One region of the Streptomyces sp. BBFR51 genome, then DNA from elsewhere that is predicted to be linked to it. Evidence: riboswitches for the same ligand, from Rfam matches in the RefSeq annotation. Region 1 holds a riboswitch; each other region holds the start of a gene.
What was found. Region 1 has a riboswitch for cyclic di-AMP ahead of ACGH7X_RS22860 (transglycosylase SLT domain-containing protein). Riboswitches for the same ligand answer to the same signal wherever they lie in the genome.
Positions count from the first base shown of each region.

Region 1 (7,559 bases):
GGCGAGCCGGGTGACGAGCCGGGTGATCCACTCCTGTGCGAACCGGTCCCGGCGCCCCGTCCTGCGGTACTGCGCCGACTTCCACTCCATGAGCGTGCGCAGCGCGGCCGGAGCGCGCTCGTCGAACACGAAGCGGACGTCCCCGGCCTGGCGGCCCAGCCTGCGCTCCTTGGCGAGGGTGGTCTTCAGGAACTTCGGCGACCGGTCGCGCAGTACGTCCTCGTACGCCTCGTAGCCCTTCTCCACGTCGATGACGTAGGTGGTGTGCTCGTCGGCGGCGTGCGGCACGAACAGCCCCTGCTGCGCCTCCAGGTTGTCGAAGGCGAAGCTCGACAGGGAGCAGGCCCGCAGCAGTTCGCGGAGGTTCGGGGTGAGGTCCTGGCGCAGTACCGCGCCCTGGCAGTCCGACACCCCGAGTCCGATCGCCCGGCCCTGGCCCAGTGGTCCGCGCTCGTAGGGCAGGAAGCCGGCCGCCTCACCGCCGTCGTGGACCACCGCCACCCGCGCCCGCGGCCGTACCCGGCCCACGACGTCGGTGAACTCCGGTTCCATGAACGGGTTGCGCGGCGCCGTCGACCTGGCGCGCAGCTCGCGCCAGTGCGCCCGCTCGCCCTCGCCCAGTTCCTCCGGCCTGAGCACACGCACACGTCCGCTGTTCAACCCGACCCCCCGATCAAGTCCCCCCTGAACAACAGTGAAGGTACCCCGGGGGCCGCCCGGCGGGTAGGTAGCGGACCATCTTGTTGCCAACCGGTGCACAGGCCTTTAACCGGCCTTAGACGATGATGTGCCAGGTTTCGGACATGATCGGGCGCGCTCGTGCATCCTCGTGCGGGTTCGAACGCACTCGCTACGTCCTCGTTCGGAAGCGGTCGCGGGTGAGTCGGACGGGTGCGGTGTCCGTATTCTCTGATCATGGACCGCACCGCATATTCACTCGTCGCGACCGACCTGGACGGCACGCTGCTCCGCGGCGACGACACCGTCTCCGACCGGTCGCTGGCCGCGCTGGAGCGGGTGGCCGGGGCCGGTGCGCGGCATCTGGTGGTGACGGGACGGCCGGCCCCCCGGGTGCGGTCCCTGCTCGACCGCCTCGGCGCCACGGGGCTCGCGGTGTGCGGGCAGGGCGCGCAGGTGTACGACGCCGGCGCGCACCGCATGCTGTGGTCGGTCACCCTGGACCGGGAGCTGGCCGAGACCGCGCTCGGCAAGATCGAGGCCGAGGTGGGCCAGGTGCACGCCGCGGTCGACCAGGACGGCGTGGACGGGCTGACGCTCATCGAGCCGGGGTACCTGATGCCCCACCCGACACTGCCCGCGGTGCGCGTCGAGCGGCGCGACGAGCTGTGGGCCACGCCGATCAGCAAGGTGCTGCTGCGCCACCCCGAGCTGACCGACGACGAGTTGGCGGCGACGGCGCGCGCGGTGGTCGGTTCCCTCGCGACGGTCACGATGTCCGGGCCCGGAACCGTGGAACTCCAGCCCTGCGGCATCACCAAGGCGACCGGACTGGCACTGGCCGCCGAGCACCTGGGCCTGGGGCGGCGGCGGACGATCGCCTTCGGGGACATGCCCAACGACATCCCCATGTTCCACTGGGCGGCCCACGGCGTCGCCATGGCCGGCGCCCACCCCGAACTCAAGGCGGTGGCCGACGAGGTCACCCTCACGAACGAGGACGACGGCGTGGCCGTCGTCCTCGAGCGGATCTTCGCTACCTCTTAGTACGGCTCAGTACGCGCTGAAGACGTTGTCCATCGAGCCGTAGCGGTCGGCCGCGTAGTTGCAGGCCGCGGTGATGTTGGCGACCGGGTCGTACGGGTCCCAGGAGGTGCCCTCCACGTGGTACGCCTGGAAGGTCGGGTCGATCACCTGGAGCAGGCCCTTGGACGGGGTGCCGTTGACGGCGTTGATGTCCCAGTTGTTGATCGCGAGCGGGTTGCCGGACGACTCCCGCATGATGTTGCGGTGAATGCCGTCGTACGACCCGGGGATGCCGTGCTGCGCCATGATGTCGAGCGACTCCCGGATCCAGCCGTCCAGGTTGTCCGGGTACGTGGTCGCCGCCGCCGTGGTGGCGGTGGTGGCGGCCGGGGTGGCCGCGGAGGCCGTGGTGGCGCCGATGAGCGGCAGCGCGAGCACCGCGGCACCGGTGCCGGCCACGGCGAGCTTGCGGGCGAGGCGGCTGGTGCGGGCGTGACGGTTCTGACCGTTGACAGACATGTTTCCCTCTCCTTACGCCTACGAGGTGAGCTGTCGGGTTCGGGCGGGGAGGTGCCCGGCCGTGCCCTGACGGGTACGGCTTCACCCCGAGCCGCTCCGGTGGTGACCGGTGCGGCGACTTACCTGGGTCCCCCGCTCCTGCCTGCGAGTTTGTTGGGTGGATGACTGTGCGTCCGGGCGGTGGCAGGATTCGGCGTCCGCCCGACAGGCCGGGAACGTATGCGAGAGCACATGTCCGGAACAAGTGCAGGAATCACCCAACATGCCTGTTGACCTTGGTCTGAGGTGTTTGGGGCTCTTGATCCTTTGCTGTTGCCAAGCCCCAACTGGCTTGCGGCGCAAAGGGAGGGCACAGATTGCGGCGGGGTTGCCTGAGGGCGGTTCGGAGTGAGCCAACTCACGGGCCTCAACAAGCGCGGCAAAACGGGCATTAGTCTCAAGTGCTCTTCAACCGACCTCCGGTGGGGAGGGCTTCGGGTGTCGGATGGGACGGGGAGGGAAGCGGGGTGAGGGGAGAGGTGGAGGACGGGGGTGCAGGGGGAGTGGAGTGGGGGCGGAGTCGCGTAGCGCGTCTGCCGGGCCGGCGCGTGTCGGGCGGGTGACGTTCTCGAAGTGCGGGCCGTTGGGAGGAGTGATGGGATCTTGGGTGGCGGCTTCCGGCCCGCTCGCGCTCCGGGGCACATTCCCTCTGGCGATATCAATCAAAATCTGCTCATATCACCTGATCAAAAACATACCGTTCATGATCCGATACCGACCGGCCTGTAACGGTGGGCGCTAGCGGTGATCGAAACGTGACCGGATACGCTGACTTGAGTGGTGGCAGCGACCTATCGACAAACCAGGTAATCGCCAGTAGACACCAGCAGACAGGAGACCCCTCGTGACCGTCGTCGGGCCGTTCGGGCTGAGCGTGCGGGACCAGGTTCTGGAAGCCGATGTCCAGGCCGGATTGGTTGCTGTCGAGGAAGGGTTGCTTGAGGCAACCAAAAGCGAGGTGCCGTTCATCACGGAGGCCGCCCAGCACCTGGTGCGGGCCGGCGGCAAACGGTTCCGACCGCTGCTGGTGATGCTCTCCGCCCAGTTCGGCGACCGCTACGCCCCCGGGATCGTCCCCTCGGCCGTGGTCGTGGAGCTGACCCACCTCGCCACGCTGTACCACGACGACGTGATGGACGAGGCCGCCGTGCGGCGCGGGGTGCCCAGCGCGAACACCCGCTGGGACAACTCGGTCGCGGTCCTCACCGGCGACTTCCTGTTCGCCCGCGCCTCGCAGATCCTCGCCGACCTCGGACCCGAGGCGGTGCGGGTCCAGGCCCTCGCGTTCGAGCGGCTGGTCACCGGTCAGATCCTGGAGACGGCCGGCCCGCAGGACGGCCGGGACCCGGTCGACCACTACCTGGACGTGCTGGGCGGCAAGACGGGCTCGCTGGTGGCCGTCTCCTGCCGTTTCGGCGCGATGATGTCCGGCGCCGACGAGACGGTGGTGGACGTACTGACCCAGTACGGCGAGCGGCTCGGCGTCGCCTTCCAGCTCGCGGACGACGTCCTGGACATCGCCTCCGACTCCCACGAGTCGGGCAAGACGCCCGGCACCGACCTGCGTGAAGGCATCCCCACCCTGCCGGTGCTGCGGCTGCGCGAGCGCGCCGCCCGGCTGGGGCTCGCCGAGGACGTCGCGCTGTGCGAGCTGCTCGACTCCGACCTGAGCGACGACGCGCGGCACGCCGAGGCGCTGCGCCTGCTGCGCGCCCACCCCGCACTGGAGCAGGCGCGACGGGACACCGTCCGGTACGCCAAGGACGCCCGGGCGGCGCTGGCCCCGCTGCGGGAGTGCGACGCGAAGGCCGCGCTGGTGGAGCTGTGCGACGCGGTGGTCCACCGGGCCGGCTGAGCGCCCCGCCCGCCGGATGGTGTGCCCCACCCCTACGGGCCGGGGGAGACCCCGCCCCCGCGTGTCATACCGCAGGAGTAGGCGGAGTTGAGCCCGCGGTCTGACGATTCCGCTCCGGTGATTTGGTCAGATGGACACCACGGAAAAACACCAATCCTCACCGATTCGGGTGAGAATGGCGGCGCACGGGTCACCAAGTGCGAGGTCGCGAGACAGCCGCCGCCGACGACGGAGGTAGGGCACACATGGCACCGATCGATTCCGACGACAACACGACCGCCGGGGCGGGCGAGGAACTGCGGGCCGGACGGCGCAAGGCCGCGCGGTACGTCGTCCCGGTCACGGTGATTGGAGTGGCGGCCGCGACGATCGGGCTCGTCCCCGCGCTCGCCGACTCCGGGGACCCCGACCTGCCGAAGGTCACGGCGGAGCAGCTCATCGAGAAGATCGCCAAGTCGGACGTCCAGCAGATGTCCGGCACGGTGCGGATCAGCACGGACCTGGGCCTGCCGGACCTCGGTGGGCTGGAGAGCGGCCTGATGTCCGGAATGTCCGGAGGTCCTGGCTCGGGCGGCGGCGACGAGGGCTCCGCCGCCGACCCTTCGGCCAAGCTCACCGAGCTGGTGTCCGGCACCCACACCCTGCGGGTCGCGGCCGACGGTCCCGACCGGCAGAAGGTCTCCCTGCTGGAGAACGCCGCGGAGTACAGCCTGATCCACGACGGCAAGGACGTCTGGGGCTACGACAGCAAGTCCAACGAGGTCTACCACTCCACCGCCCCCGACGGCGCCGAGCGGCCGGAGAAGGACGTGCCGGCCACCCCGAAGGACTTCGCCGACCAGGCGCTCAAGGCGATCGACGACACCACGTCCGTGACCGTGGACGGCACCGCGCAGGTGGCCGGCCGGGACGCGTACAAGCTGGTCGTCAAGCCCAAGCAGGACGGTTCCACGGTCGGTGCGATCACCGTGGCCGTGGACGCCGAGACCGGCACGCCGCTGAAGTTCACGCTGACCCCGGCGAGCGGCGGCGCCGCCGTCGTCGACGCGGGCTTCACCAAGGTCAGCTTCGCGAAGCCGGACGCGTCGACGTTCGACTTCACGCCGCCCGAGGGAGCGAAGGTCACCGAGGGCGACGAGGCGGCCAAGGCCCCGGAGCACGGGCGCAAGGCCCCGGAGCGCGGAGGCAAGACCGAGGGCGACCTCGCCAAGGGGATGGACGGCCTCGAGGTCATCGGCGAGGGCTGGAACTCGATCGCCACCTTCGACACCGGCGGCCAGGGTCTGCCCACGGCCTCCGCGGGCGGCGACCTCGGCGACCTCGGCGGCTTCCTCGGCTCCTTCGGCGACCAGGTCAAGGGCGACTTCGGCTCGGGCACGGTCTTCAAGACCCGCCTGGTCAACGCCCTGATCACGGACGACGGCAAGGTCTACGCCGGCGCGGTCACCAAGGACGCCCTGGTGAAGGCGGCCGACGCCGCGAAGTAGGCCGTACACCGGCCCGTACGGCGACCGCGTACGGCGACCGCGTACGGCGACGAGGACGAAGAGAGGGAGCCGATGGCCGAAGCGTCCGCCACGGAGCGGGAGCGCCCGGACCAGGAGAGCGCGGATGACGCCGTCATCGCCACCCGCGCCCTCACCAAGCGCTACCGCGGCGGACAACTCGCCGTCGACGGTCTGGACCTGACCGTCCCGGCGGGCAGCGTCTTCGGCTTCCTCGGCCCCAACGGCTCCGGCAAGACCACCACCATCCGCATGCTGATGGGCCTGATCGAGCCCACCTCGGGCAGCGCCCGGGTCCTCGGCCGGCCCATGCCGCGCGCGGCCCGCACCGTACTGCCCAGGGTCGGCGCCCTCATCGAGGGCCCGGCCCTGTACGGCTTCCTCTCCGGCCGCGACAACCTGCTCCGCTACGACGCCGCCGACCCCACCGCCGACCCGCGCACCCGGCGCGAGCGCGTCGGGACGGCGCTGGACCGGGTGGGCCTCGCGGCCGCCGCCGGCAAGAAGGCGAAGGCGTACTCGCTCGGCATGAAGCAGCGCCTCGGCCTCGCCGCGGCGCTGCTCCAGCCGCGCGGCCTGCTCGTCCTGGACGAGCCGACCAACGGGCTCGACCCGCAGGGCATGCGCGAGATCCGCGCCCTCGTACGCGAACTGGCCTCCGACGGCACCACCGTCTTCCTCTCCTCCCACCTGCTGGACGAGATCGAGCAGGTGTGCACCCACGCCGCCGTGATGGCACAGGGGCGGCTGATCACCCAGGGCGCGGTGGCCGACCTGGCGGCCGGGGCGCGTGGCCGGCTGGTGGTGACGACGCCGGACACGGGCGAGGCCGCCCGGGTGCTCAAGGAGCAGGGCGCCGGGGACGTGGTCGTCGCCGAGGACCGGGTGACGGCGGAACCACCGGACCGCGACCTCGCCGAGGTGAACGCCGCCCTGGTCGCGGCCCGCGTCCGGGTCCGCGGCTTCGTGTCGGAACGGGCCTCCCTGGAGGACGCGTTCGTGGCACTGACCGGGGAGGGCTTCGATGTCGCGGGCTGAGGCGGCCCAGGAGCCGATGCCGGGGGCCGGAGCGTCGACCCCGGTGATGGCCGCCGGCGCTCCGCGGGCCCCGAGCCCGCTGTGGCCCTTCGGGCTCCTGCGCAGTGAACTGCTGACCACCTTCCGGCGCTGGCGCACCCTCGCCCTGCTGGGCGTACTCGCCGCCGTGCCGATCCTGGTGGGCATCGCCGTGAAGATCGAGACGAGCGACGGGTCCTCGGTCGGCGGCGGGGGAGGCGGTGGCGGCGCGGGACCGGCGTTCATCTCGCAGGTCAGCAACAACGGGCTGTTCCTCGTCTTCACCGCGCTCGCCGCGACCCTCCCGTTCTTCCTGCCGATGGCCATCGGCGTCGTCGCGGGCGACTCGATCGCGGGCGAGTCGAGCGCGGGCACCCTCCGCTACCTGCTGGTCGCCCCGGCCGGCCGCTCCCGGCTGCTGCTGACCAAGTACGCGACGGTGATCGCCTTCTGCCTCGCCGCCACCCTGGTGGTCGCGGTCTCGGCGCTCGCGGTCGGCGCGCTGCTGTTCCCGGTCGGCGACCTGATCACCATCTCCGGCACCCGGATCAGCTACACCGAGGGGCTGGGACGGGCGCTGCTGATCGCCCTGGTCGTGGCCGCCTCACTCGTCGGCGTGGCGGCCCTCGGCCTGTTCGTCTCCACCCTGACGGGCAGCGGCATCGCGGCGATGGCGACCACGGTCGGGCTGCTGATCACCATCCAGATCCTCGACCAGATCCCCCAGCTCGACGCCCTCCAGCCGTACTTCTTCTCGCACTACTGGCTGTCCTTCGCCGACGTGATGCGCGAACCGGTCTACTGGGACGACCTGGTGAAGAACCTCGGCCTCCAGGCCCTCTACGCGGCGGTCTTCGGGTCGGCCGCCTGGGCCCGGTTCA
Region 1 is NZ_CP172448.1:4,988,690-4,996,248, forward strand. It holds gene ACGH7X_RS22850 (GNAT family N-acetyltransferase) at 1-645, opposite strand, end outside; gene ACGH7X_RS22855 (HAD family hydrolase) at 916-1,725, shown strand; gene ACGH7X_RS22860 (transglycosylase SLT domain-containing protein) at 1,732-2,223, opposite strand; cyclic di-AMP (ydaO/yuaA leader) riboswitch at 2,225-2,393, opposite strand; gene ACGH7X_RS22865 (polyprenyl synthetase family protein) at 3,107-4,117, shown strand; gene ACGH7X_RS22870 (outer membrane lipoprotein carrier protein LolA) at 4,363-5,604, shown strand; gene ACGH7X_RS22875 (ABC transporter ATP-binding protein) at 5,677-6,660, shown strand; gene ACGH7X_RS22880 (ABC transporter permease) at 6,647-7,559, shown strand, end outside.

Region 2 (7,559 bases), 2.4 Mb from region 1:
GCCCTGAACAACATCGCGGCGGCCCGGGACCGGCCACTGATCATCGTCGTCAACGACAACGAACGCTCCTACGCGCCGACCATCGGCGGCCTCGCCAACCACCTCGCGACGCTCCGCACGACCGACGGCTACGAGCGGATGCTGGCCTGGGGCAAGGCCGTGCTCCAGCACACGCCCGTGGTCGGCAACCCCGTCTACGAGGCGCTGCACGGTGCCAAGAAGGGATTCAAGGACGCCTTCGCCCCGCAAGGGCTCTTCGAGGACCTGGGGCTGAAGTACCTCGGCCCGATCGACGGACACGACATCGGCGCCGTCGAGTCGGCGCTCAGGCGCGCGAAACGCTTCCACGGGCCCGTACTGGTCCACTGCCTCACCGAGAAGGGCCGCGGCTACGAACCCGCCCTGCGCGACGAGGAGGACCACTTCCACACCGTCGGCGCGATGGACCCGCTCACCTGCGAGCCGCTCAGCCCCGCGGGCGGGCCGTCCTGGACCTCGGTGTTCGGCGAGGAGATCGTCCGTATCGGCGAGGAGCGCGACGACGTCGTGGCGATCACCGCGGCCATGCTGCACCCGGTCGGCCTCGCCCCCTTCGCTGAACGCTTCCCCGACCGGGTCTGGGACGTCGGCATCGCCGAGCAGCACGCCACCGTGTCCGCCGCCGGCCTCGCCACCGGGGGCCTGCACCCGGTCGTCGCCGTCTACGCCACCTTCCTCAACCGTGCCTTCGACCAGCTCCTGTTGGACGTGGCCCTGCACCGCTGCGGCGTCACCTTCGTGCTGGACCGGGCCGGTATCACCGGCACCGACGGGCCCTCGCACAACGGCATGTGGGACATGTCCGTCCTCCAAGTCGTCCCGGGCCTGCGCATCGCCGCGCCGCGCGACGCCGACCAGCTCCGGGCGCAGCTGCGCGAGGCGGTCGCCGTCGACGACGCGCCGACCCTGGTGCGTTTCCCGAAGGAGTCCGTCGGACCGGCCGTACTTGCCGTGGACCGGATCGGCGGTCTCGACGTCCTGCACGCCGCCGACCGGCCCGAGGTACTGCTGGTGGCCGTCGGCGTGATGGCACCCGTCTGCCTGCGGGCCGCCGAGCTGCTCGAGGCCCGCGGCATCGGCTGCACCGTCGTCGATCCGCGCTGGGTCAAACCCGTCGACCCGGCGCTCCCGCCGCTGGCGGCCGGGCACCGGCTGGTGGCCGTCGTCGAGGACAACAGCCGGGCCGCCGGAGTCGGTTCCGCGGTGGCGCTGGCACTGGGCGACGCCGAGGTCGACGTGCCGGTACGCCGGTTCGGCGTACCCGAGCAGTTCCTCGCACACGCCAAGCGCGCCGAGGTGCTCGCCGACATCGGCCTCACCCCGGTCGAGATCGCCGGCCGGATCAGCGCGAGCCTGGCGCTCGGGGAACCGGCGGTGGAACAGTCCGGGGACGGACAGATCGTCATGCCAGGGCAAGGAGACAACTGAATGACCAAGGAGTTCGACCTCGCCGCGCTGTTGGCCGAGCGCGGAGCCGAGCGGTACGAGCTGCACGCCAGGCACCTCAACCACCAGCTCCCGCGCATGCTGCGCACCATCGGCTTCGACAAGGTCTACGAGCGGGCCGAGGGCGCGCACTTCTGGGACGCGGACGGCAACGACTACCTGGACATGCTCGCCGGGTTCGGGGTGATGGGGCTCGGGCGTCACCACCCCGTCGTCCGCAAGGCGCTGCACGACGTCCTGGACGCCTCGCTGGCCGACCTGACCCGCTTCGACTGCCCGCCGCTGCCCGGGCTGCTGGCCGAGAAGCTGCTCTCCTACAGCCCCCACCTGGACCGGGTCTTCTTCGGCAACAGCGGCACGGAGGCGGTCGAGACGGCGCTGAAGTTCGCGCGCTTCGCGACCGGCAGGCCGAGGATCCTGTACTGCTCGCACGCCTTCCACGGATTGACCACCGGCTCGCTGTCCGTCAACGGCGAGACCGGCTTCCGGGACGGCTTCGCCCCGCTGCTGCCCGACACCGCCGTCCCGCTCGGCGACCTGGACGCCCTGGCGCGGGAGCTGAAGAAGGGTGACGTGGCCGCGCTGATCGTGGAGCCGATCCAGGGCAAGGGGGTGCACGAGGCGCCGCCCGGCTATCTGCGGGCCGCCCAGGACCTGCTGCGCCGCCACAAGGCACTGCTGATCGCCGACGAGGTGCAGACGGGCCTGGGCAGGACCGGGAAGTTCTACGCCTTCCAGCACGAGGACGGCGTCGAGCCCGACCTGGTGTGCGTGGCCAAGGCGCTGTCCGGCGGGTATGTGCCGGTGGGGGCCACACTGGGCCGGGACTGGATCTTCAAGAAGGTGTACTCCTCGATGGACCGGGTGCTGGTCCACTCGGCGAGCTTCGGTGCCAACGCGCAGGCCATGGCAGCCGGGCTCGCGATGCTCTCGGTGATGGAGAACGAGGAGATCGTGGCGAACGCCGCGGCGGTGGGGGAGGGGCTGAAGACCAGGCTGGCCGAGCTGGTGGACCGCTACGAGCTGCTCGCCGATGTCCGTGGCCGGGGGCTGATGATCGGCATCGAGTTCGGCCGGCCAAGGTCCCTGAAGCTGCGCAGCCGCTGGACCATGCTCCAGGCCGCGCGCAAGGGACTGTTCGCGCAGATGGTGGTGGTGCCGCTGCTGCAACGGCACCGGATCCTGACGCAGGTGTCCGGCGACCACCTGGAGGTGATCAAGCTGATCCCGCCGCTGATCATCGACACCGACGACGCGGACCGGTTCGTCGACGCCTTCACCGAGGTGATGGAGGACGCGCACAACGGTGGCGGCCTGATGTGGGACTTCGGCAAGACACTGGTCAAGCAGGCGGTGGCCAACCACTGAGCCGCCGCCGGGCTTGATGCGCCTTGATTTGCCTGCGAGGCAAGAAGTTTGCCCGGCAGGCAAGATTCGGGCTGAATAGGAGGCATGAGCTCCTCCGAGTCCGGCCCGGCCGAGGCCGCGGTCGCCGCCGTCGCGCCACAGCTGCGTGAGCTGCGGCGGCGGGCCGCCCTCACCCTCGAGACCGCGGCCCGCGTCGCCGGGCTGTCGCCCGCCCACCTCTCCCGCCTGGAGACCGGACAGCGCCAGCCCTCGCTGCCGATGCTGCTCGCCCTCGCCCGGGTCTACGGTACGACCGTCGCCGAGCTGCTGGGCGAGTCGGCCGCCGACCGGGACGCCGTCGTGCGCGGCGCCGACATGGTACCCACCGCCGCGGGCGGCTGGACGTACTGGCGGGCCGGAGCGCCGGGCCGCGGCATGCAGGCCCTGCGCGTCCAGGTGCCGTACGGCTCCCAGGGCGACGTCGTGCGGGTGCACCCCGGTGAGGAGTGGCTCCACGTCCTCACCGGCCGGCTGCGGCTGCGCCTCGGGGACACCGAGCACCGGCTGACCGCGGGGGACAGCGCCCACTTCGACTCGACGACCCCGCACCGGATCGCCGCGCAGGACCCCGACGGGGTCGAGCTGCTCTTCGTCCACACCCTGCTGCAGAGCCCGACGGCCACCCTGTGCCTCGGGCCGACCCCCGGAGAGATGCCATGAGCACCATGCAGGAGAAGTTCCCGCGCGCCCTGTGGGTGCGACTGCTCATCTACATCGCGCTGGGGCACGTCTTCGGCGGCTTCCTCTACCTGCTGTTCGAGGTGGGGGCCAAGTAGCGCCGTCCGCGAGCGGGTGGCTCAGTCCAGCATCCGCTCGCGCAGCCGCTCCCGGGTTTCGGGGGCGAGCCCCAGGCCCTTCTCCAGGTAGGCGTCGACCCCGCCCCACGTCTCCTCGACGGTCTCGAAGGCCGCCGCCAGGTACTCGGCGCGCGCGTCGAACAGGGGGCTGAGCAGCTCCATGACCTCGGGGGAGTAGGCCGAGGCGGTGGTGCCGCTGCGGCGCACCTTGTAGCGGCGGTGCGCGGCGTTCGACTTCAGGTAGTCCTCGACGACGGCGTCGCGCTCGACGCCCAGCGCGAGCAGGGTGATCGCGATCGACAGTCCGGCGCGGTCCTTGCCGGCGGCGCAGTGCATCAGCGCGGGGACGCTGTCCTCGGCGAGCGCGTGCAGGATCCGGGAGTGCTCCGCCGTGCGCTCCTTGACGATCATGCGGTAGGAGCCGATCATCCGGTCGGCGCCCTTGTCACCGGCCAGGATCTCGCGCAGCTGGTCGAGGTCCCCGTCGCGGACCATCTTCCAGAACTCGGCGCCGTCGGCCGGATCGCTCAGCGGCAGGTTCACATTGCGCACGCCCGGCAGCTCGACGTCCGGACCGTCGAGCTTCTGGTCGGCCGCGTTGCGGAAGTCGAAGATCGTGTGCAGGCCCAGCGAGGCCAGGAACGCGGCGTCCTCCCCGGTGGCGTGCGCCAGGTGGCCGCTGCGGAACAGCACCCCCTGCCGCACCCGCCGCCCGTCCACGGTCGGCAGTCCGCCCACGTCCCGGAAGTTGCGCACACCGGTCAGCTCGGGTTCGGTCGACGGGACCTGCTGCGTCACAGGGGCTCCTCCCACTGAGCGCCGCCGACGCTGCTCGCCTGCGGGCACCACTCGACGATACGGCATCACCTGTGCCCGAAAGGCGCTTTCAAAAGAGGTATTGCGAGATGATAAGAGCCTTCTGTCCGAATTGGTGTCTTGATGACAACTGGGCCTGAAATGGCGGTAGGTGGGGAAGCGGCGCGTGAGCAGCGTCATATCCGTGACCGTGCGTTGCCCGTCATGTTCACGTAATTCAGCTGCTTCTCAAGGGCCTTTAGGGAAAAGAGTGCCGCGGAAATCGACGCAGGGTTACCGGGTTTTCCCTCAAAGGATCAATCGGAACACCGGTCGACGGAACCCCTCGCTTGTCCACGTGCGTCTTGGTCCCTTACGTTCACCACCGATCCGGACGGACGCCTAATCCTGCCGCCGACCGGAGCCCGCACTCATCCACCACCCGTACACGGCAGGAGCGGGGGACCCACAGGTACAACTGCCTGTTCCGGTTCCCGGAACGGCTTGGGGTAAAGCCGCGTTTCGGCGCGGCCGGGCATCTCCAGCCCGCACCCGACAGCTCACCTCGCAGGCGCCGGAGAGGAATTCGCCATGCCCGCGAAGGGTAAGCACCGCCGTACCAGGGCCATGCGCCTGACCCGCACCATCGCCGTCGCCGGAACCGGTGGGGCCGCGCTCGCGCTCCCGCTGATGGGTGCCGCCGGGGCCAACGCCGCCCCCGCCCACTCCGTTTCCGAGCAGGCCGTGCAGTCCATTGCGACGTCGGCCAAGAAGTCCGCCGCGAGCGCTTCAGAGAAGAACTCGGATTCGCGGACGTACACCGTGAAGAGCGGTGACTACCTTTCGAAGATCGCCGACGACCAGGACGTGGACGGCGGCTGGAAGAAGCTCTACTCGGACAACCGCGAGGCCGTCGGCTCCGACCCGTCGCTGATCCACCCCGGCCTGAAGCTCTCGATCGGCGGCCAGGCCGCCGAGTCCTCGGCCCCCTCCTCCGCCAAGTCGGAGAAGCCGGCCGCCGAGAAGCCCGCCAAGGCCGAGAAGTCCGCCTCCCAGTCGTCCGAGAAGTCGACGGACGCCGACAAGGCCTCCTCCTCGGACTCCGCCGGCTCCTCGGACACCGGCACCCAGTCCGCCGACAGCAGCAGCGGCTACACCTCCCCCGTCGCGGGCGGCACCGTCGGTACCCCGTACCACCAGTCCGGCAGCATGTGGTCCAGCGGCTACCACACCGGCACGGACTTCGTCGTCCCGACCGGCACCTCGCTCAAGGCCGTCGGCGCGGGCACCGTCGTCTCCGCCGGCTGGGGCGGCGCGTACGGCAACCAGGTCGTCATCCAGCTCTCCGACGGCCACTACGCCCAGTACGCCCACCTCTCCTCGCTCTCCGTCTCCGCCGGCCAGTCGGTGACGGCGGGCCAGCAGGTCGGCCTCTCGGGTGCCACCGGCAACGTGACCGGCCCGCACCTGCACTTCGAGATCCGCACCACGCCGGACTACGGCTCGGACGTCGACCCGATCGCGTTCCTGCGCTCGCACGGCGTCTCCGTCTGACGAGCGCCGACAAGCGCTGACGAGCTGACGACCTGACGGCGTTTCGGCGCGGTCCCCGCGCCACCGAAGGCCGGACCCCGATCCCCGGGTCCGGCCTTCGGTGTATTCCGGAATTGACGAACACTTTAGGCGTGGCTTTTCTCACCGCCCGTCAATCCCTTCCTACGGTCGCGTAGGTCACATTCCACGGTGAATCATGGGCCGATGTGGCAGACGATTCGAAGAGTGACAGCAGAGCAGTGATCGGGTCGTACGTGGCGGTGGGGGACAGCTTCACCGAGGGCGTCGGCGATTCCGGCCCCGACGGGGCGTTCGTCGGCTGGGCCGACCGACTCGCCGTACTGCTCGCGGACCGGCGCCCCGAGGGCGACTTCACGTACACCAACCTCGCCGTGCGCGGCAGGCTGCTCGACCAGATCGTGGCGGAACAGGTCCCCGGGGTCGTTGCACTCGCCCCGGACCTGGTCTCGTTCGCGGCGGGCGGCAACGACATCATCCGGCCCGGGACCGACCCGGACGAGGTGGCCCAGCGGTTCGAACTGGCGGTGGCCGCGCTGACCGCGGCGGCCGGCACCGTACTGGTGACCACCGGGTTCGACACCCGTGGCGTGCCCGTCCTCAAGCATCTGCGCGGCAAGATCGCCACGTACAACGGGCACGTGCGTGCCATCGCCGACCGGTACGGCTGTCCGGTGCTCGACCTGTGGTCGCTCAGGAGCGTCCAGGACCGCAGGGCGTGGGACGCCGACCGGCTGCATCTCTCGCCCGAGGGCCACACGCGCGTGGCGCTGCGCGCGGGACAGGCCCTCGGCCTGCGCGTCCCGGCCGACCCGGACCAGCCCTGGCCGCCCCTGCCGCCGCGCGGCACGCTGGACGTCCGGCGCGACGACGTGCACTGGGCACGCGAGTACCTGGTGCCGTGGATCGGACGCCGGCTGCGGGGCGAGTCGTCGGGCGACCACGTGACGGCCAAGGGGACGCTGTCGCCGGACGACATCAAGACGCGGATCGCCGCGGTGGCCTGAGAGCGGGGAGCGAACGGCCGGTGTCCAGTGGGGAGTGAACGGCCGGCGTGCGCGGGGAGCGAACGGCCGGCGTGCGGCGGGGCTAGCGCCTCGTGGGCGTCAAGGCCGTTCGCTCCAGGCCCAGTTCCCGGGCCAGCGCCTCGTCCATCCACTCCTGTGCCCGTGCCCGCGACACCGTGCCCGCGTACGACGTGAGCTGCACCGCCAGCCCGTCGAGCAGGGCCGTCAGCCGCAGGGCGGCGCCCTCGGGCTCGGCGCACGGGAACTCACCGGCGGCCACGCCCTCGGCGATGACCTCGGCGATCGCCGCCTTCCACTGGCGGTCCAGCTCCCGCGTGACCTCCCGCAGCGCGGGCTCGCGCAGCGACACCGCCCAGCCCTCGATCCACAGCCGCCAGCCCTTGGCCTGACCGGTGGGGGCGTACCAGCGCACGGCCGCGCGCAGCCGGCGCAGCGCCGACGTACGGCGGCCGAGCAGCTTGCGCAGATGGGCGAG
Region 2 is NZ_CP172448.1:7,375,021-7,382,579, forward strand. It holds gene dxs (1-deoxy-D-xylulose-5-phosphate synthase) at 1-1,467, shown strand, start outside; gene ACGH7X_RS33450 (aspartate aminotransferase family protein) at 1,468-2,853, shown strand; gene ACGH7X_RS33455 (helix-turn-helix domain-containing protein) at 2,938-3,552, shown strand; gene ACGH7X_RS33460 (DUF6126 family protein) at 3,549-3,668, shown strand; gene ACGH7X_RS33465 (tyrosine-protein phosphatase) at 3,690-4,487, opposite strand; cyclic di-AMP (ydaO/yuaA leader) riboswitch at 4,914-5,071, shown strand; gene ACGH7X_RS33470 (peptidoglycan DD-metalloendopeptidase family protein) at 5,076-6,038, shown strand; gene ACGH7X_RS33475 (SGNH/GDSL hydrolase family protein) at 6,278-7,063, shown strand; gene ACGH7X_RS33480 (TetR/AcrR family transcriptional regulator) at 7,146-7,559, opposite strand, start outside.
Region 2: linked by a shared signal. The riboswitch ahead of ACGH7X_RS33470 (peptidoglycan DD-metalloendopeptidase family protein) and the one ahead of ACGH7X_RS22860 (transglycosylase SLT domain-containing protein) in region 1 are both predicted to bind cyclic di-AMP.

Region 3 (7,559 bases), 1.4 Mb from region 1:
AAGCTTTGGTGGTGCCTGTGCTACCATCCGCGACCCACGTGACGGAGATCATGGCGGGTGGAGGAACCAGCGTGTAGGGGACCCCGTTGTCAATGCCTCGTGAGCTGCACCTCCGCGCTTCCGGGACGCTGGACCACCCTCCCGCGAGGCCGCTGCGGGACCCCTTCGGAACACCGTCCTGAACACGTTCAAAGGGCAGTTGAAACCCCAAAAGGGTCAACGAGCGCGCTTCCGCCGTCCGACAGGGCCCAATTCCTTGTGAAGAACTTCACGAACTTTCCCGACGCGACGTCACCGAGGGGCCCGAGAGGCCCCCCGATGCCCGCTCAATCGATGTCCGTCCTGCTCAGACCGCTGTCGCGGGAGGCCCTACGCGAGCGACCACGCGATGCCGTCGAGGATGTCGTGCTCACTCACGACGACCTCCTCGGCGCCCGTCCGCTCCATGATCGAGAGCAGCACCAGCGCCCCGGCCGCGATCACGTCGACCCGGCCCGGATGCATGGAGGGGACCGCCGCGCGCTCGGCGTGGGTGGAGCGCAGCAGCCAGTCGGTGATCTCCCGGACCCGGTCGCGGGAGACCCGGGAGTGGTGGATGGCCGCCGAGTCGTACTCCGGCAGCTCCTGCGCGATCGCGGACACCGTCGTCACGGACCCGGCAAGACCCACCAGCGTGCGCGCCTCGCGCAGCGGCACCGTCTCCCCGGCGAGGTCCAGGGCGGCCTCGATGTCGCCCCGCATCGCCGCGACCTGCGCCTCGGTGGGCGGGTCGGTCACCGCGCCGTCGCGCACCAGGTGCCGCTCGGTCATCCGCACGCAGCCGACGTCCACGGAGCGGGCGGCGCGCACGTGGTCGTCGCCGACGACGAACTCGGTGGAGCCGCCGCCGATGTCGACGACCAGGTAGGGCTTGTCGAGGTGGTCCCGCCCGCCCAGTTCCTTCGTGGCGCCGGTGAAGGAGAACTCCGCCTCCTGGTCGCCCGAGATGACCTCCGGCTCCACACCCAGGATGTCCAGCACCCCGCGCACGAAGTCGTCCCGGTTCTCCGCGTCCCGGGAGGCAGAGGTCGCCACGAAGCGCAGCCGCTCGGCGCCGTGCTCCTTGACGGCCTCGGCGTACTCGCGGCAGGCGGCGAAGGTCCGCTCCAGCGCCTCCGGCGCCAGCCGCCCTGTGCGGTCGACCCCCTGGCCGAGCCGCACGATGGTCATGCGGCGGTCCAGGTCGGTCAGCTCACCGGTGGCCGGGTCCGCGTCGGCGACCAGCAGCCGGATGGAGTTCGTACCGCAGTCGATCGCGGCGACACGGGTCACTGGGCGTCCTCCTGACCGGTCTGGCCGGTCTGGCCGGCCCGGTCGGTGGGCGTCACGCACGGCCCCTTGCGCCACCACTCGGGAAGCATCGCGATCGCCTCGTCGCCCAGCGGGTTGACGCCGGGACCGGCCGCCAGCGAGTGGGCGACCAGCACGTGCAGGCACTTCACGCGGTCCGGCATGCCGCCCGCGCTCGGGAAGCCGGTCAGCTCCTCGATCTCGTCACGGCGCCGGACGTAGTCCTCGTGGGCGGCGCGGTAGGAGGCGGCCAGCTCCGGGTCGGTGCCCAGCCGCTCGGTCATCTCCTTCATCACGCCGTTCGCCTCCAGCGTGCCGATCGCGGAGGCCGCCTTCGGACACGTCAGGTAGTACAGCGTCGGGAAGGGCGTGCCGTCGGGCAGGCGCGGTGCCGTCTCCACGACGTCCGGCTGTCCGCACGGGCAGCGGTGCGCGATGGCGCGCAGGCCGCGCGGGGGCCGGCCGAGCTGCTGCTTGAAGGCCGCCACGTCCGCGTCGGTCGGCTCGGTGCGCGGGGTGGTCGGCGGGGGAGTCTGCATGACTGTCTTCTGCTGGTCTTCCTGTTGAGTCACGGCCGGCACGGTCGGTTCACTGCCGGCGGGAGACGGCGTCGGCCTTGTCGACCCCGTCCCACACGTTGCGGTACCAGGGGCGGTCGGCGGCACCGCCCTCGGCGCGAGCCTGCTCGGCCGCGTCCGGGTCGACGACGACGAACCCCGTCTCCCCCGGCATCACGTAGTGCAGCCGCAGCCGGACCTGCTGCTCGGCGTAGGCGTCGTCCTGCCAGCGTGCCTTGAGGTCGCGCAGGTCCTCGACCCGCTCGCGGGTCTCCTGCTGCTCCCGCCGGAGGTCGGCGATCTCGGCGCGCTGGGCGACGTACTGCCGTATCGGATACGCGAGCGCCACGACGAGCGAGCAGAGCACCATCGCGAGCAGCGCGGCCCGGCCGGTCAGCCGGGAGCGACGGGCCTGGCGCTTGCTCTGCGAGCGGTAGACCCGGGCCGCGGTCTGTTCCCCGATGATCCGGATCCTGGTCGCGGTGGAGAAACGGTCCCGGTCCTTCACCGCCATGTCTGTCCCCGCCTCCGCCTTCACGTCGTCATACGCGCGTACGTCCCCGCACACGGTACGGGACCGAGTACGGGGACGTACGTACGACGCTGCCTCTTACGGGCGGTCAGCCCTCGAAGGCGGGGTCAGCCCTCGAAGGCGAGGTCAGCCCTTGAAGCGCGGGAAGGCGCTGCGGCCCGCGTACACCGCGGCGTCGTCGAGGATCTCCTCGATGCGCAGCAGCTGGTTGTACTTCGCGACGCGCTCGGAGCGGGCCGGGGCGCCGGTCTTGATCTGGCCGCAGTTGGTGGCGACGGCCAGGTCGGCGATGGTGACGTCCTCGGTCTCGCCGGAGCGGTGGGACATCATGCACTTGAAGCCGTTGCGCTGGGCCAGCTCCACGGCGTCCAGGGTCTCGGTCAGCGAACCGATCTGGTTGACCTTGACCAGCAGCGCGTTGGCGGCGCCGTCCTCGATGCCGCGGGCCAGGCGCTCCGGGTTGGTGACGAACAGGTCGTCGCCGACGATCTGGACCTTGTCGCCGAGCTGGTCGGTGAGGACCTTCCAGCCGTCCCAGTCGTCCTCGAACAGCGGGTCCTCGATGGAGACCAGCGGGTACGCCTCGACCAGCTCGGCGTAGTACTCGGTCATCTCGGCGGCGGTGCGGGTCTTGCCCTCGAAGGTGTAGGAGCCGTCCTTGTAGAACTCGGACGCGGCGACGTCGAGCGCGAGGGCGATCTGCTCGCCGGGGGTGTAGCCGGCCTCCTTGATCGCCTCGAGGATGAGGTCGAGGGCGTCGCGGTTGGAGCCGAGGTTCGGCGCGAAGCCGCCCTCGTCGCCGAGGCCGGTGGCCAGGCCCTTGTTCTTCAGGACCTTCTTCAGCGTGTGGTAGACCTCGGCGCCCCAGCGCAGGGCCTCGGAGAAGGACTCCGCGCCGATCGGGGCGATCATGAACTCCTGGATGTCCACGTTGGAGTCGGCGTGCGAGCCGCCGTTCAGGATGTTCATCATCGGCACCGGCAGCAGGTGCGCGTTGGGGCCGCCCAGGTAGCGGAAGAGCGGCAGGTCGCTGGCCTCGGAGGCGGCGTGGGCGACGGCGAGGGAGACGCCGAGGATGGCGTTGGCGCCGAGCGAGCCCTTGTTGTCGGTCGCGTCCAGGTCGGACATGGCCTGGTCGATCAGGCGCTGCTCGGTGGCGTCGTACCCGACCAGCTCCGGGCCGATCTGCTCGATGACGGCGAGGACGGCCTTCTCGACACCCTTGCCGAGGTAACGGCTCGGGTCGCCGTCACGGAGTTCGACGGCCTCGAAGGCACCGGTGGAGGCGCCGGACGGAACGGCGGCACGACCGGTGCTGCCGTCGTCGAGGCCGACCTCGACCTCGACCGTGGGGTTGCCTCGGGAGTCCAGGATTTCCCGGGCTACGACGACGTCGATGGACGGCACGAGCATCTCCTTCTTCAATGTGACGCTTCGGTGTGACGCGCGGGTCCACAGGACCGCAGCGGCTCTGCGGGACCGAGCCTAACCGGCTCCGGGCGATCGGCCAGCCGATCGCCCACCCGCTGGACAGAACCGAGAGTAAATTGTTTCCGAACGGAACAAACGCGGAACGCGAAAAGTCCCGCCCCGGTGCGTACGGGGGAACACGCACCGGGGCGGGAGTCGCGGGAGCCGCTGCCGCTTACTTGAGGTGCAGCTGCTGGCCCGGGTAGATCAGGTCGGCGTCGTCGACGATGTCGCCGTTCAGCTTGAACAGCTTCGCCCAGCCGCCCTCGACGTCGTGCTTCTCGGCTATGGAGCTGAGGGTGTCGCCCTTGACGACCTTGTACTCGCCGTCGCCCTTCTCGACCTTCTTGCCGGTCGGGGTGGTGACGGTCTTCTTGGCGGGCTTCTCGGCCTTCGGCTCGGCGGCCGGGCGCTCGGAGGAGCGGGAGGCCTTCTGCTCGGTGGAGCGCTCGGCGGTGGAGCCGCTGCTCTGGCTCTGCGAGCCCTCGGAGCTGCTGGAGCCGCTGTCCTGCGAACCGCCACCGCTGTACGCGGCGCCCGACAGGCCGGTGCCGCAGACCGGCCAGGCACCCTTGCCCTGGCCCGCGAGCACCTTCTCGGCGATCTCGATCTGCTGCGTCTTGCTCGCCTGGTCGGCGGACGAGGCGTACTGCGTACCGCCGTAGGCGGCCCAGGTGGAGCTGGAGAACTGCAGACCGCCGTAGTAACCGTTGCCGGTGTTGATGGACCAGTTGCCGCCGGACTCGCACTGGGCGACGGCGTCCCACTCGGACGCGGTGGCGGCGGAGGCGTTGCCGGCCGCCATCAGCGGGGCGGCGACGGCGGCACCGGTGACGCCGGCGACGGCGATGACACGGGTGGCCTTGGACGGGCGACGGTGCTTGCCCTTGCCGGAAAACAGCATGGTTGATCCCCTCACCGACGCCTGCGAGGTGAGCTGTCGGGTTCGGGCCGGTTGAGTTGCCCGGCCGGGTTCCTCACGGAACTCGGCTTCACCCCTAGCCGCTCCGGCTCAACTGCCCGGTGCGGCACTTACCTTGGGTCCCCCGCTCCTGCCTTCGGCGCTTGACGCGACGACTGTTCCCGTACGGCCGCTGGCAGGATTCGGCGTTGCGGCTGTCGGGGCCCGCGATGGCGAGCGGTCATGACCGTAGACACGCGCTCCGCGGATTTTCAAAGACGATCACGGCTTCTGAGACCTATCTCTCACGAGATCCAAAACGGACATACAGCCTCTAACCGTGACGCGAACTCCCTCTACTTATGGCCCGATTCGCCCGCTACCGTGAGCGTCTGACCGGGCAGGATGCGGTCGGGGTCCTGGCCGACGACCCGCTCGTTGTCGGCGTACAGCGCACGCCATCCGCCGTCGACGCCAAGGGAGTCGGCGATGGCCCACAGGTTGTCGCCGGAGCGGACGATGTACGAGCCTCCGTCCGCCTCCCGCGACTCGCCGTCAGTCAAGGCGTGCCGTCCTGCCGTGCCGTCCGTGAGGCCCCTCTGCGCCGTGCCCTCGTCCGCACTGCCGCCGCGATGCCGGCCCGCGCCGGACGAGCCGTCGGTGCCCTGCGGTTCGGCACTCGCCGAGGAGTCGGTTTCGGGCGATGTGCCCGGCTTGGCGGTTTGGTCCGCGTCGTCGGACGGGGCGTCAGAAGCGGACGAGGAGGGTGAGGAAGAGGGCGAAGGGGATGAAGAGGGTGCTTTGGAAGTCGACTCCGGCGCCTCGGTCGAGCCGGACGGAGCGGGCGACCCGGACCCCCGGGACGACTCGGGCTTCTCCGTGGTGGCGGGCGATTCGGACGACTTGGACGTGTCCGTCTGCCCCGAGGCGTCCGAACCCCGCGACGCGCCGTCGCCGGCCGTGTCCGAGCCGCTGTCCGTGAGCCCCGAGTCGTTGCCCATGCCCGCGAGCAGGCCGCAGGTCGGCCAGGCCGCGATGCCCTGGTCCGCGTGCAGCTTCTCGGCGATCCTTATCTGCTGGGAGCGACTGGCCTGGTCGGCACTGGCGGCGTACTCCAGGCCGCCGTACTGCTCCCAGGCCTCCTGGGACAGCTGCAGGCCGCCGTAGTACCCGTTGCCACTGTTCTGGCTCCAGGCGCCGCCGGTCTCGCACTGGGCGACCTGGTCCCAGTTCGCCGCGTCGGCCGCGTGGGCGCCGGTGGCGCCGAGCAGCGGGATCGCGATGGCGGAGCCGGTCACTCCGGCGGCGACGACCAGGGCGGGAGCCTGGCGGGGGCGGCGGTGACGACCGTTCCCGGAGAGCATGCGACGACCTTTCACAAGACGACGGGGACCGCGCGGCGCGTGATGCTCATCGCCACACTGATCCGTGAACGTATAGGCAGATGATCGCTTGTCACAAGTTCATGCCGCACAGATCACGTGAAGATCACAGAGTTGAGCGCGTGTCATGTTTGAACGTCCCAGGTGCGATTGCCCCTGTGACCTCGAGCGGCGGCGCTTGCGGCTCACACCGAACCGGTGTGGTCTCCCCCCGCCGATTCAGCTCGTCCATCAGAACGGCCCAGAATCCCTTCTTGAACCAGGTGTTCTGCCGCTCCTTGGCGAGCTGCCAGGTGCCGTAGCACTCAGGAAGCTCGTCCCAGAGACAGCCTGTACGCAACCGGTGCAGAGCCCCGTTCAGCTGGGTCCGGACGTCCACGGCTCCACGGACGAACTGGCGGCGCGCGAAGTAGGCAGTCATGAGCTCCTCGACAACCGGCCATTCCGACTCCGCCACCGCGGCTGGGATCGGCGTTCCGGTCCGCTCATGCCACGCCGTCACCTTGCACTTGACCCCAGAACGCTTCCGCACCTCTCCGAGCGGCTTCACAGTGATGTCCAAAAGACCGATCACCGCTCCCATGTCGGCCAGCTCGACGTGAGGTGCTCCCCTGACAGCCTGGGCCAAGGAAAGGGCGGTTCGGACGGCGACTGCTGCGGCCTCCTGGCCCGCGAGCACCTGACGCCCCGTGGCAAGCATCGCCCTGGCGCTTTGTACGTCTTCCGCGAGCTGCCGTAGGGCCGCGTCCCTCACGGCCTGGTCAAGGCCGGATGCGGCCAAAGTCGTAGTGGCGCGAGCCAGGCCCGCCTCCTTCTCCTGGAGCGCGTCCGTGAAGCGAGCCACGCGCTCACGCTGCTTTTCGATGTCACCGGGGTAGAGGTTCAGCTTGTCCCGGGTCGCGGAATCGGTTCTTCTCTCCGTCGTCACGGGCACGGGGATCGCGCGATCCCGTTACGGTCGTAACGTGAACGACCCGAACACCGCCCCCGAACTCTTCACCTGGGAGTTCGCCACCGACCCGTATCCGGCCTATGCCTGGCTGCGTCGGCACTCCCCCGTCCACTGGACCAGACTGCCCAGCGGGGTCGAGGCATGGCTGGTGACCCGCTACAGCGACGCGCGCGAGGCTCTCGCCGACGGTCGGCTTTCGAAGAATCCGGAACATCACGCCGAAGACGCCGGAGGGAAGAACAAGACCGGCATTCCAGGTGAGCGCAGCGCCAATCTCATGACGCACCTGCTCAATATCGACCCGCCGGACCACACGCGCCTGCGCCGCCTCGTCTCCAAAGCGTTCACTCCACGGCGCATCGCGGAATTCGGCCCCCGCGTGCAGGAGTTGACGGACGACCTCATCGACCGTTTCGCCTCACAGGGCGAGGCAGAT
Region 3 is NZ_CP172448.1:3,559,838-3,567,396, forward strand. It holds gene ACGH7X_RS16095 (exopolyphosphatase) at 370-1,311, opposite strand; gene ACGH7X_RS16100 (DUF501 domain-containing protein) at 1,308-1,868, opposite strand; gene ACGH7X_RS16105 (septum formation initiator family protein) at 1,918-2,400, opposite strand; gene eno (phosphopyruvate hydratase) at 2,545-3,825, opposite strand; gene rpfA (resuscitation-promoting factor protein RpfA) at 4,064-4,792, opposite strand; cyclic di-AMP (ydaO/yuaA leader) riboswitch at 4,796-4,962, opposite strand; gene ACGH7X_RS16120 (transglycosylase family protein) at 5,146-6,153, opposite strand; gene ACGH7X_RS16125 (transposase) at 6,278-7,099, opposite strand; gene ACGH7X_RS16130 (cytochrome P450) at 7,137-7,559, shown strand, end outside.
Region 3: linked by a shared signal. The riboswitch ahead of rpfA (resuscitation-promoting factor protein RpfA) and the one ahead of ACGH7X_RS22860 (transglycosylase SLT domain-containing protein) in region 1 are both predicted to bind cyclic di-AMP.

Region 4 (7,559 bases), 1.4 Mb from region 1:
GTGCGGGTGCAGCTTGCCCATGACCTCGCCGACGACGCGGGCGCACTTCACATAGCTGCGCTCGGGCCGCAGCCCCATCTCGTTCATCTGGTACACGATGCGGCGGTGCACCGGCTTGAGGCCGTCGCGGGCGTCCGGCAGTGCACGGGAGTAGATGACCGAGTACGCGTACTCGAGGAAGGAACCCTGCATCTCGTCGACTACGTCGATGTCGAGGATCTTCTCCTCGTACGAGTCGTCGGGCGGCGGGGTCTTCGTACTACGGCGGGCCATCGCTGCCGGCTCCTTGCTGAAGCGTGAACGGTGATCTGACGCCGTCCATTGTGGACTGCGGCACTGACAGCGACCGACCAGGACCCGTCACGGGCTGCCCGGCTGCCCGGCCCGGCGCTGCCCGCAGGGTACGCCCTCGACCCGGGCGGCCCACCAACCGCGTTCTCGCTCTCGGCGTACCGGGCCCGGGAACTCCACCGGCGCCCCGGACGCTTGCATACAGTGGCAGCATCGGTGGAATTCCGCAGTTCCGCCCAATGATTCACCAGTGATTCCGCCAAGGATTTCGCGATCGAAGGGATGTACATGCCCATGGGTCACACGGCCACAGCCCAGGCAGGCTCCGGCGGCCTGACAGCGACCGAGCACCGCCTGGCCAACGGCCTGCGCGTGGTGCTCTCCGAGGACCACCTGACCCCGGTCGCGGCGGTGTGCCTCTGGTACGACGTCGGCTCCCGCCACGAGGTCAAGGGACGCACCGGCCTGGCTCACCTTTTCGAGCACCTCATGTTCCAGGGCTCCGCCCAGGTCAAGGGCAACGGCCACTTCGAGCTGGTGCAGGGCGCCGGCGGCTCCCTCAACGGCACCACCAGCTTCGAGCGGACCAACTACTTCGAGACCATGCCCGCCCACCAGCTGGAGCTCGCCCTCTGGCTGGAGGCCGACCGCATGGGCTCCCTGCTGGCCGCCCTGGACGAGGAGTCCATGGAGAACCAGCGGGACGTCGTCAAGAACGAACGCCGCCAGCGCTACGACAACGTCCCCTACGGCACGGCCTTCGAGAAGATGACCGCGCTCGCCTACCCGGAGGGCCACCCCTACCACCACACCCCGATCGGCTCGATGGCCGACCTGGACGCGGCGACCCTCGAGGACGCGCGCGCGTTCTTCCGCACGTACTACGCGCCGAACAACGCGGTGCTGTCGGTCGTCGGCGACATCGACCCCGAGCGGACGCTCGCCTGGATCGAGAGGTACTTCGGCTCCATCGCCTCGCACGACGGCAAGCCCGCCCCCAGGGACGGCTCGCTGCCCGACGTCATGGGCGAGCAGTTGCGCGAGGTCGTCGAGGAGGAGGTCCCGGCCCGTGCCCTGATGGCGGCCTACCGCCTGCCGGAGGACGGCACACGCGCGAGCGACGCTGCCGACCTGGCCCTCACCGTGCTGGGCGGCGGCGAGTCGTCCCGCCTGTACAACCGGCTGGTACGCCGCGACCGCACGGCCGTCGCCGCCGGGTTCGGCCTGCTGCGGCTCGCCGGGGCGCCCTCCCTGGGATGGCTGGACGTGAAGACGTCCGGTGACGTCGAGGTGCCGGTCATCGAGGCCGCCGTCGACGAGGAGCTGGCCCGGTTCGCCGAGGAGGGCCCCACGGCCGAGGAGATGGAGCGCGCGCAGGCCCAGTTGGAGCGCGAGTGGCTGGACCGGCTGGGCACGGTCGCGGGCCGCGCCGACGAACTGTGCCGGTACGCCGTCCTGTTCGGCGACCCGCAGCTCGCCCTCACCGCCGTACAGCGGGTCCTGGAGGTGACCGCGGAGGAAGTTCAGGAGGTCGCCAAGGCCCGCCTGCGGCCCGACAACCGCGCGGTCCTCGTCTACGAGCCCACCGCCCCCACCGACGAGAACGACGCCGACGAGAACGAGGAGGCGGCCAAGTGAGCGAGCTCGCCACCATGGAATTCCACGCCCAGCCGCAGGCCGGCGAGCCCAAGCCGTGGGCCTTCCCGGCCCCGGAGCGCGGCAGCCTCGACAACGGCCTCACCGTGCTGCGCTGCCATCGCCCCGGCCAGCAGGTCGTCGCGGTCGAGGTGAACCTCGACGCGCCCCTGGAAGCCGAGCCGGCCGGTCTCGACGGCGTCGCCACGATCATGGCGCGCGCCTTCTCCGAGGGCACCGACAAGCACTCCGCCGAGGATTTCGCCGCCGAGCTGGAGCGCTGCGGCGCCACGTTGGACGCGCACGCCGACCACCCCGGCGTCCGGCTGAGCCTGGAGGTGCCCGCCTCGCGCCTGGCCAAGGCCCTCGGCCTGGTCGCCGACGCGCTCAGGGCGCCCGCCTTCGCGGACAGCGAGGTCGAACGGCTGGTGCGCAACCGGCTCGACGAGATCCCGCACGAGCTGGCCAACCCCTCCCGCCGGGCCGCCAAGGAACTCTCCAAGGAGCTGTTCCCGGTGCAGTCGCGCATGTCGCGCCCGCGCCAGGGCTCCGAGGAGACCGTCGCGAGCATCGACGCCGCGGCCGTGCGCGCCTTCTACGAGAGGCACGTCCGTCCCGCCACGGCCACCGCCGTGGTCGTCGGCGACCTCACCGGCGTCGACCTCAACGCGCTCCTCGGCGACACCCTGGGCGCGTGGACCGGCTCGTCCGCCGAGCCGCGCCCCGTGCCGCCGGTGACCGCCGACGACAGGGGCCGGGTCGTCATCGTGGACCGCCCCGGCGCCGTCCAGACCCAGCTGCTGATCGGCCGCACCGGCGCCGACCGGCACGACCGCGTGTGGCCCGCGCAGGTGCTCGGCACCTACTGTCTCGGCGGCACCCTCACCTCGCGTCTGGACCGCGTCCTGCGCGAGGAGAAGGGCTACACCTACGGCGTACGGGCGTTCGGGCAGGTCCTGCGTTCCGCGCCGGACGGTACGGGCGCCGCCATGCTCGCCATCAGCGGCTCCGTCGACACCCCCAACACCGGTCCCGCCCTCGACGACCTGTGGACGGTGCTGCGCAAGCTCGCCGCGGAAGGGCTCACCGACGCCGAGCGCGACGTGGCCGTGCAGAACCTGGTGGGCGTCGCACCCCTGAAGTACGAGACGGCGGCGGCCGTGGCGAGCACCCTGGCCGACCAGGTCGAGCAGCACCTGTCCGACGACTTCCAGGCGACGCTCTACCGTCAACTCGCCGCCACGGGCACTGTGGAGGCCACGGCGGCGGTCGTGAACGCCTTCCCGGTGGACCGCCTGGTGACCGTCCTCGTCGGTGACGCGGCGCAGATCAAGGAGCCCGTCGAGGCCCTCGGCATCGGTGAAGTCACCGTGGTCGCGGCCGAGTAGCGGCACGCGCGCGCGGTGGCCCTGGTGACCGGAGTGTCACCAGGGCCACCGTTTGTCCGAATTGGGGGAGTGGCTGCCTGTCTGCCCTGTGGCGTGCGCTACAAAAACCCTGTTGCGTTTGAGGATTGAAGACAGCCCCGTTTAGCTTCGTCCGGGCTGTTCGTCAGGCAGTGCGCCGCACCCGCGGCACCGGACAGTCATCGCCGAGTCCCCGTACGGCGCGAGCCAGGGGAGCCGGGGACCCAACGCAGTCCCTGGGGTGAATCGGACGCCCGCGCGCACGGCGAGGGTGTCCGTAGGAGACCTTCCACCTCCGAACCCGTCAGCTAACCCGGTAGGCGAGAGGGAAGGAAAGGACCAGCCTCTACATGGCGTTCACGCGCGCCACCGGGAAGCACCGCCGTACCGGCCGGGTGCACCGCACCACCGCCCGCGCGGCGGGTGTCGCGGCCCTCGCCACCACCGGCGTCGTCGGCACCCTCGCGGCTCCGGCGCTCGCCGCCGAGCCCGCGGTGGAGCAGAGCGGAATCACCCCGGTCATCACCATCGGCGACTCCATAGCCGACGAGATCGACGCCCAGGCCGTCGCCCAGGAGCAGGCCGCCGTGGACGCCGCGGCCCGCGAGGCGGCCCAGGAGGCGGCCCGCGAGCGGGCGGCCGAGGCGGCCAAGGAGGCGCGCGAGGCCAAGGAGCGCGCCGCGCGGGAGGCGGAGCGCAAGCGCCTCAACACCTTCGTCGCGCCGATCACCGCCTCCTACGTCTCCACCGCGTACCAGGCCGGCAGCTCCCTGTGGTCCTCCGGCAGCCACACCGGCATCGACTTCCACGCCTCCAGCGGCACCTCCGTGCACGCGGTCGGCGTCGGCACCGTCGTCGAGGCCGGCTGGGGCGGGGCGTACGGCAACCAGGTCGTGATCAAGATGCACGACGGCACGTACACGCAGTACGGGCACCTGTCGTCCATCGGTGTCTCGGTCGGCCAGTCGGTCGAGCCCGGTCAGCAGATCGGCCTCTCCGGCGCCACCGGCAACGTCACCGGACCGCACCTGCACTTCGAGGCCCGTACGAGCCCCGATTACGGCTCGGACATGGACCCCGTCGCCTACCTCCGCTCCCACGGCGTGGACGTCTGACGCCGACGTCCCGGCACGGACGTCACGGCACGGACGTCGCGCACCCGAGAGCCCCGGCTTCCCGAGCCGGGGCTTTCGCATTCCGTCCTCCGGCGGGGGTGCCCCATGTCCGAAAGGCATCCACGAAATCCGTCCCGCCGTCGGAATATCCGCTTGATTGGCCTAGAGTCGCTGAACACGCGTCAATCGTCGACGTTTCACGGGGATTAAGGCGGAGGTCGGGCATGCGTATTCCGGCGCATTCGGTGTGTACGGCGATCCGGGACGACATCGTCGCGGGCGTCCACGGGCGCGGGAGCCGGCTCACGGAGGAACTCCTCGCCCGCCGCTACGGCGTCTCCCGCGTCCCCGTCCGCGAGGCCCTGCGCACCCTGGAGGCCGAGGGCTTCGTGGTGACCCGGCGGCACGCGGGCGCGTGCGTGGCGGAACCGACCGAGCAGGAGGCCGCCGACCTGCTGGAGACGCGCACGCTCCTGGAGCCCCTCGGCGCCTCCCGGGCCGCCCGGCGGCGCACCGAGGCCCACCTCAAGGTGTTGCGCGGACTGGTCAGGCTGGGGCAGGAGCGCGCCAGGCAGGGCACCTTCGAGGACCTGCGCTCCCTGGGCGGCTGGTTCCACGAGACCCTCGCCCAGGCGGCCGGCAGCCCCTCGCTGACCGCGCTGCTGACCCAGCTGCGGCACAAGATCGCCTGGATGTACGTCGTCGAGGTGCCGGCCGGGCCGGTGGAGTACTGGGCCGAGCACGGGGCGATCGTCGACGCGGTGGCCCGGGGCGACGGCGATCGCGCGCGGGCGCTCATGACGCTGCACACCGAACGGTCGGCGCCGGCGCACCGGCTGCGATTCGCCTCCGACGGCGGGCGGCCGGACCGTGTGAGGAAATCGCAACGTCCCGTAAACATGCCGAGCCTGCGCCATTAACAAGGGTGCCGTATACAGAGAGGAGGAAATTCGGGGCCCTTTTTCTGCTGCCCGCAAGGAGCCTTTTCTGCTGCCGCAAAGAAACGGGCAATCGGATCGGGAAAGCGGATCGGGAAAGCGAAAGGCCCGCCCGGTGGGTCCGGGCGGGCCTTTCGATTCCGCTGTCCGTCAGACGGTCTCGGGAAGCTCCTCGAGCCCCTCGGCGACCAGCTTGGCCAGCCGGTCCAGGGCGGCTTCCGCGCCCTCGGCGTCGGAGGTGAGGACGATCTCCTCGCCTCCCTGGGCGCCGAGGCCGAGGACGGCCAGCATGGAGGCCGCGTTGACGGGGGACCCGTCGGCCTTGGCGATCGTCACCGGGACGCCTGTGGCCGTGGCGGCTCGGACGAAGATGGAGGCGGGGCGGGCGTGGAGACCCTCGGCCCAGCCGACGTTGACGCGGCGCTCAGCCATGTGATGCTGCCCTTCAGGTGTTCAGAGGGGTGAAGTTGTCTAGACCAGTCTTGTCTAGACCAGTTTCCCACATCGTGAAGCATGCCGGGACGGCCCTGTGCCGCCCCGGGCGATCGTCGGACCGCGGCCTCGGTCCGAGCTCTCGCCCCCACAGACTGCCCCGCGCCGTTGTCGTACGCGAGCCGTACTCTGGGGCCCATGCAGACCTCGTCGGACCGGCACGAGTATCCCGCCCACTGGGAAGCCGACGTGGTGCTGCGCGACGGCGGCACCGCGCGCGTCCGCCCCATCACCGTTGATGACGCCGAGCGCCTGGTCAGCTTCTACGAGCAGGTTTCCGACGAGTCGAAGTACTACCGCTTCTTCGCGCCGTACCCTCGCCTGTCCGCCAAGGACGTCCACCGCTTCACGCACCACGACTTTGTGGACCGGGTGGGACTCGCGGCCACCATCGGCGGCGAGTTCATCGCCACCGTACGCTACGACCGGATCGGCGCCGGCGGAACGCCCGCCTCGGCACCGGCCGACGAGGCCGAGGTCGCCTTCCTCGTCCAGGACGCGCACCAGGGCCGCGGCGTCGCCTCCGCGCTCCTGGAGCACATCGCCGCCGTCGCCCGCGAGCGCGGCATCCGCCGCTTCGCCGCCGAGGTGCTGCCCGCCAACAACAAGATGATCAAAGTCTTCATGGACGCCGGGTACACCCAGAAGCGGAGCTTCGAGGACGGTGTGGTCCGCCTGGAGTTCGATCTGGAGCCCACCGACCGCTCGCTCGCCGTGCAGTACGCGCGCGAGCACCGCGCCGAGGCCCGTTCCGTCCAGCGGCTGCTGCAACCGGGCTCGGTCGCGGTCGTCGGCACCGGCCGCACAGCGGGCGGCGTCGGCCGCAGCATCCTCGACAACGTCCGGGACGCGGGCTACACGGGGCGCCTGTACGCCGTGAACAGGGCCTTCCCCGAGGACATGAAGGAGCTCGACGGGGTTCCGGCGTGCCGCTCCGTGCGCGACATCGACGGGCCCGTCGACCTCGCCGTCGTCACCGTCCCCGCCGAACACGTCCCCGACGTCGTCACCGAGTGCGGCGAGCACGGAGTGCAGGGCCTGGTGGTGATCTCCGCCGGATACGCCGACAGCGGCCCCGAGGGACGCGAACGCCAGCGCGCCCTCGTGCGGCACGCGCGCACGTACGGCATGCGGATCATCGGGCCCAACGCCTTCGGGATCATCAACACCTCCCCGGACGTGCGGCTCAACGCCTCCCTCGCCCCCGAGATGCCGCGCCCCGGCCGGATCGGCCTGTTCGCCCAGTCCGGCGCCATCGGCATCGCCCTGCTGTCCCGGCTGCACCGGCGCGGCGGCGGGGTCACCGGCGTCACCGGCGTGTCGACCTTCGTCTCCTCTGGCAACCGGGCCGACGTCTCCGGCAACGACGTCCTCCAGTACTGGTACGACGACCCGCAGACCGACGTCGCGCTGATGTACCTGGAGTCCATCGGCAACCCCCGCAAGTTCACCCGCCTGGCCCGGCGCACCGCGGCCGTCAAGCCGCTGGTCGTGGTGCAGGGCGCCCGGCACGGCGGCGTGGCACCGCAGGGGCACGCGGTGCGGGCGACGCGGCTGCCGCACGCGACGGTCTCCGCGCTGCTGAGGCAGGCCGGCGTGATCCGCGTCGACACGATCACCGACCTGGTCGACGCGGGGCTGCTCCTCGCCCGCCAGCCGCTGCCGACCGGGCCGAGGGTGGC
Region 4 is NZ_CP172448.1:6,340,623-6,348,181, forward strand. It holds gene ACGH7X_RS28985 (DNA topoisomerase (ATP-hydrolyzing) subunit A) at 1-273, opposite strand, end outside; gene ACGH7X_RS28990 (M16 family metallopeptidase) at 580-1,929, shown strand; gene ACGH7X_RS28995 (M16 family metallopeptidase) at 1,926-3,314, shown strand; cyclic di-AMP (ydaO/yuaA leader) riboswitch at 3,506-3,670, shown strand; gene ACGH7X_RS29000 (M23 family metallopeptidase) at 3,683-4,447, shown strand; gene ACGH7X_RS29005 (GntR family transcriptional regulator) at 4,672-5,367, shown strand; gene ACGH7X_RS29010 (HPr family phosphocarrier protein) at 5,536-5,817, opposite strand; gene ACGH7X_RS29015 (GNAT family N-acetyltransferase) at 6,016-7,559, shown strand, end outside.
Region 4: linked by a shared signal. The riboswitch ahead of ACGH7X_RS29000 (M23 family metallopeptidase) and the one ahead of ACGH7X_RS22860 (transglycosylase SLT domain-containing protein) in region 1 are both predicted to bind cyclic di-AMP.